DNA from 2 places in the Psychromonas saccharinae genome. Region 2 is predicted to be linked to the other one. Evidence: predicted binding sites of a transcription regulator. Region 2 holds the regulator's gene; the other holds the start of a gene.
What was found. The regulator LexA, encoded in region 2, represses DNA repair genes until DNA is damaged. The targets are predictions, from matches to a motif close to TACTGTATNNNNATACAGTA.

Region 1 (3,221 bases), 1.1 Mb from region 2:
GTAACACAAAATATTTGTGTATTTTCTCCAAGACTACGCAGTAATTTACCAACAATAGCCGCCGTTGAACCACTAATACCGACGTCAACTTCATCAAAAATAAGTGTAGGGGTAGAAACGCGTTGGCTGATAATGACTTGAATCGCCAGTCCAATACGGGACAGTTCACCACCAGATGCGACTTTGCCGAGATCTTGCAATGTTTGTCCTGCATTGGTTGCAACTTGAAATTCAATGTTATCGATACCTAGGGGACTGAGTTGCTTGCATTCATTCTGTTCAAGCGCAACATGAAATTGGCCTTCCTGCATATTAAGTTGGTGAATACTTTTGGTTATTTTGGTGCTTAGTTCTTTACTGTAGCGTAGACGGCTTTGGCTGAGCTTACGAGCATGCTTAAAGTAGTTTTCTTCTGCATGTTGCAAATCGATGGTTAGTTGTTCGATTTGTATTTCACTATTGTTTAACTGTTTATATTCTTTACTTAATTTTTGGTGTAGTTCGTATAATAATTCGGGTTGAACTTGATGTTTACGTGCAAGGCTTAATATCTCGCTCATGCGCGTTTCGAGTTGTTGAAAATGTTCAGGATCAAGCTCTAAGTTGTCACGGAAATGACGTAATTCATAACTTGCTTCTTCGATTTGAATGACGGCTTCTTGTAAATTAGATACGATTGTTCCGATAGCTGGGTCGTTATCAACTTGCATTTCAAGTAACGAAATACTTTTTTGTAACAAACTAAGAGAATCGCCTTCTTCACCTTCACTAATTTGGTTCAAACTAACCTGGCAAGCTTCTAATAATGCGCCACTATTTGCCAATCGTTTATGTTCTTGTTCAATGGTCTGAAATTCATCTTCGCCTAGGCCAAAGTCATCGAGTTCTTCTATTTGATATTCAAGTAATTGTTTACGGGCTTGTTTTTCCTGTTGAGAAAGAAGCTGTTGTTTTAGTTGTTTATTAAGAAAGAACCAACCTTGATATGTATCTTTCACTTTTTGTAAAAGTGCCTGATGATTGGCATATTCATCGATAATTGAGAGTTGTATTTCGTTTTTTAATAGACTCTGATGTGCATGTTGACCATGAATATTAACGAGTAGATGCCCTAAGCTTTTTAATTGCGATACTGGAACGGGAGTGCCATTGATATAAGCACGAGAACGTCCTTCTTTACTGATGGTACGGCGTAATAGACATTCGTTATTATCATTTTCAAGTTCATTACTTTGTAACCAAGATAAGGCATGAGGCGTATCTTTAAGGTTAAAGCGGGCATTCACTTCTGCTTTTTCTGTATTCGTTCTTACCATATTTGCATCTGCCCGTTCTCCTAGACATAGGCCAAGTGCATCAATAGCGATTGATTTACCTGCGCCTGTTTCGCCTGTAATGGTTGTCATGCCCTGGCGAAATTCTAATTCGAGAAATTGAACAATAGCAAAATTTTGAACGGTTAATTGAGTAAGCATAATTTTCACACCTAAGAGATTAAAAAACACTGTTTATAGATACAGTTTACACTGTATTTATAAACAGTAAAGTTTGCAAGGGCATTTTATTTGACGACATTCAATTATTTAATAATAAAAACAATTAAAAATCATTTTGTCATAGAAGTGAAATAATTAATGGTTATCTTCAACTTCATTAAATTGTTTAATAATTCAATGCTAGCTAAGGAAATACTATGAGAGATAACAACTTGGATATGCAAATAGTGTCAGATGATTTATCGTATACACAGCCTACGAAAAAAGCGTCAAAAGTTAGAAAATGGCGTGAAATTGAAGCGTTAAAGGCGCGAAATCAATTATCAAAAGAGCTACAGGATATTGACCAAAGTTTTAAGCTTTCAGTAACGGATTTCTTTTAAGGTTATAACGCAACTTATCAAATTAATAATAAATTACTACCAAGCCTTTGGTTATTAAAGTAAAGGCTTGTGGTTTCCTTTTTCTTCTCGATTTCTTTTCTTTCACATGATACCCGACTATTTTAGTTAACAATAAACCAAGGCTTTATTATTGATTTTGCTTATAAAAGCCTAGATAAAATAAGGTTTTGCACTACGCTAATAGTAGACGATTATTTTCACGAACAAATAGGAGAAAACATGATAATTACAACTACTCCCACGATCGAAGGAAAGAAAATATTAGGCTACAACGGTGTGATTGCAGGCGAAGCCATTCTGGGGGCCAATATGTTTAAGGACTTATTTGCAGGAATACGTGATTTAGTAGGGGGACGTTCAGCTGCTTATGAAGCTGAACTTAAAAAGGCACGAGAAATGGCAATTGAAGAGCTAACTCAAAAAGCGGTAGATTTAGGTGCCAATGCTGTGATTGGTGTTGATATTGACTATCAGGTCTTAGGACAAAGCAATGGTATGTTGATGGTGTCGGTAAGTGGAACGGCTGTTGTTATAAGTTAAATAATTGTTTCCTTTATTGCTCATTTATAGAGCGTTACGTCCTGTAACGCTTATTCTTATTACATACTTTATTTAAAATAATTTGTTACCCCAACCTAATTTACTTTGTAAAACATGAAAGTAGTTGTAATTCTTGGGGTGGACTAATTTTAATTGATCTTTGGTTTTTTTTATAATCACTTCATCGCCCGGTAATACGGATAAATTAACATGGCTATCACAGCTTATTTGCATTTCTGATTTATTGGTATTTGATATTTTTAAATGCACGTAACTGTTTGCGTCAACCACAATAGGGCGGCTATTTAAAGTATGTGGAAACATGGGTAAAAGGCTAATCGCATCAAGGTGGGGAGTTAAAATCGGACCACCGCCAGATAGAGAATAAGCGGTAGACCCTGTTGGTGTTGAAATAATTAATCCATCTGCACGTTGATTAAGCATAAAATTTTCATTGATATAGACTTCAAATTCAATCATATGTGCAATTTTATCGGGATGAAGAACTGCTTCATTAACGGCTGTATTACTACTTTTTAAATGTCCATGGCGGTGGACTTGTGCTTCTAAGAGAAATCGTTTTTCTATTTGATATTGTCCTTCTAAAACATCCGTTAATGGTTGCTCAAAATTATCGGGATCAAGATCGGCTAGAAAACCTAAATTACCGCGATTGACGCCAATAACAGCAATATCAAAGCGCGCTAAAACTCGTGCGGCACCTAACATGTAACCATCGCCACCAACAACAATAGCTAAATCACAGGATTGGCCAATACCA
Region 2 (3,221 bases):
TTATGCAATCGCATTCTAATTTTTTCGGCAATGCTCGTTACCCCCTCAAAAGAGGTGTTTGGTAGAAAAACAATAAATTCTTCACCTCCCCAACGTCCTGCAACTCCATTTTCAGCAACGATATCCAATAAGATACTCGCAAAATACGCAATAACATGATCACCTTGTTGATGCCCATAATTATCATTTACTTGTTTAAAATCATCAATATCAATTAATAAACAGCCAATTGGCTTGGTTTCTCTATATTGCACTTCTAACCAATCATAAATAGCAGAACGATTAAACAGGTTCGTTAATTGATCGTGGGTTGCCTTATACAGCAACTCTTTCTCTAGCAACATTTTCTCGGTTATATCTTCTAAAATTCCCTGAACTGCTGGTAATCCATCCCAATAAATCACATTGTCAGTAATTTTAAACCATCGTTTTTCACCGTCATAACACAAACACTCTGCAATGATATTTTCACTTTCAAGTTTAACGCCTGCAATAAGCGCTTCATTACGTTGTATTGCATGATCTCTACATCCAACAGGCAGTCTGTCTAAAATACTTTGCTGAGATAATACAAATTCAGGCGATGTAGCCCTCATGACATTTGACCACGATTGATTAACTAAAATAGGAACAAAATTTCTATGTAGAACAATAGCCTGCGTAGAATTTAGAATTAAGTTTCTGTAATTCTGATAATTTTCTTGAAGTTGACTTTTCATCTCAACTAGCGGCGTTAAATCGATAACGGTAGTTTGTATTGCAGGACTATTTTCCCATTCGATAACATGAACAATAGAAAAAACAGTAAATTCGCGTCCATGACGATCAATATTTTGAAAAGTCTGTCCACGCGAAGACATTTTACCAGAAATAAAATCATCACAGTTTTGAATAGCTTGAGCATGAAATTTAGGGCTAATCAGATCAAGAAAAGAATCAATACTAGCAAGTAACTCTTCAGAAGAGCTATAACCGTAAATCCGCGCATAGTTATCATCAACCGACATGACTTTCATATCTTGTATGATAATAACGCCGTATGTAGAATCGATACTTATTTCAGGCATATCCATGATAATCTAAAAAAGCACTCCCATTGCTTAATAATTATAATCAAGTGTATACCAATATTATGTTTATCGAACAACTATTTAACGTTCAAAGCGAGATATTTAACTATTGATAGATTGTTGGATAATGAATGCAACGTATTGATTGCAATAACAAGCCACTATTATTGCAAAATAAACGAGTCATTAACATTCATTTTAAGATGAGGTAAAAACAAAGATCACTATTACATCCAATCAGTATTACGGATCACACCAACTGCAATGCCTTCAATATCAAATGACTGGTACTCTAAATCGACTTTAATAGGCGAAAATTTACTATTTTCAGCCTTCAGAGTGACGTTACTGCCTTCGCGGTAAAAACGCTTAACGGTAACATCATCTTCAACACGAGCGACAACAACTTGACCATTATTAATATCTTGCGTTTTATGCACGGCAAGTAAATCTCCATCCATAATTCCAATATCTTTCATACTTTCACCCTGCACACGTAACAAGAAATCGGCATTAGGGTGAAATAAAGAAGGATCGACGTTGTAATGAGACTCAACGTGTTCCTGAGCGAGGATGGGTTCTCCAGCTGCAACTTTACCAATCAACGGCAAGCCTTCTTCAGCTTCTTGAGTCGGTTTTTTGAATTTATCTAATACCCGAATACCACGAGATGTACCAGATACAACCTCAATAGCACCTTTGCGTGCTAATGCTTTAAGGTGTTCTTCAGCAGCATTCGCACTTCTAAAACCAAGAATTTTTGCTAATTCAACACGTGTTGGTGGGCGGCCTGTTTTTTCAATACAGTCTTGAATAACATCCAACACTTCACTTTGACGTTTAGTTAATTCTTTCATAACTCCCCCTATATAGGCTGTAATTACAAACAGTGTATATCCACACACTAATTTATACTAGCTACAATGGGCGTTTTTATTAAAAAAGAGACAATAAAAGAAAATTTTACGCTTCTACTACAACTTTCCATTAAAATTAAGCACAGTCTCGCCATTTTTATTTTTAGCACCAACCCAAGAGAAAACCTCTTTAATATTTGAATTAAGCTGCTCACCGGGTTTTAATAACCCTTGAAGTTGATATAAACCATTTTCTTTTAATAGGAATTTACCCGTTGTGGTTAGTTCTTCTGATTTTTGCTCTATATCTCCGACTAATTGACCCGCATCACAACTTAAATCAATATGCGCCGATTTAAGATCAACTTCTCCAAGTTCGCTATTTACGTTAGCATTATTCCAAACCGCAAACCCATCAACTTCATCACAATAGGGATCACCCTGGGATGCGTATTTTATAACAAGGGAGAGATCGCCAGTAATCTCAGCAGGTACAGTAATATTGGCGTAGGACATCAACTCTGCTGCACTCATATCTACGACAACATTTTCTGCGGACCACCCCGAAAAACCGTATAGCACCGCGCCTTTACCAGACATGGCCTGAACACCATTATGAAAATCGATATCAAATTTTAATTTTAAACCTAGTAATGCCAACCAATCGAATTCCCATTTTACTGCTTGTAATTGAAATTCGTTATTGTAATTAATATGGTTTGCTTGGCCATCCCATAAAGTCCCCGACACTGCTCCAATAGTGACACCACTGTTTTGAGGAATAAAACGCACCACCTGTTGTACAGGTAAAGTAATCAACAATGACCCTAGATACAGTACAACCAATAGTAAAATAATCTTTATCTTCATGCGGATATTATCTCTTTAATTTTTTATTAGTTAGCCAACACTAAACGATTAACTTTTACATGTCCGAGCGGATCTATTTTTGAAAAATCCGTCGATACAACTGAAATGAAATTTTGATTACTCAAATTCGTTAACCACAATATAAATTGATCAAATTCAATATCGGTAATAACAACCTCGACTTGATCCGTTTTACTTTCTATACGGGAAAAATTAATCCCGAATTGTTTCGCACTTCGGCTAATAATTTGTTGTAAAGTTAATGGTTGCAAGCCGACTCGACTACTACCTGCACCTGCTTGCACTAATAGCCCCGCCTTTTCTTCTACCCAAGCTAAGGTTTGCTCACTACTTGCTAATCGTTTTTCACTGGCTTCAATTTGGGTTGAGAGAGGCTTCCATACTCCCCAATAAATAATGGCTA

Region 1: recN (DNA repair protein RecN) is a predicted target of LexA. The motif match lies at 1,525-1,544, and genes of this name have one in related genera.

The regions. Positions count from the first base shown of each region.
Region 1 is NZ_CP195153.1:1,088,216-1,091,436, forward strand. Features, by position in the region: gene recN (DNA repair protein RecN) at 1-1,475, opposite strand, end outside; gene ACR30L_RS04915 (DUF3545 family protein) at 1,715-1,879, shown strand; gene ACR30L_RS04920 (heavy metal-binding domain-containing protein) at 2,120-2,440, shown strand; gene nadK (NAD(+) kinase) at 2,513-3,221, opposite strand, start outside.
Region 2 is NZ_CP195153.1:4,444,330-4,447,550, forward strand. Features, by position in the region: gene ACR30L_RS19870 (sensor domain-containing diguanylate cyclase) at 1-1,067, opposite strand, end outside; gene lexA (transcriptional repressor LexA) at 1,298-1,927, opposite strand; gene ACR30L_RS19880 (type II secretion system protein N) at 2,045-2,797, opposite strand; gene gspM (type II secretion system protein GspM) at 2,824-3,221, opposite strand, start outside.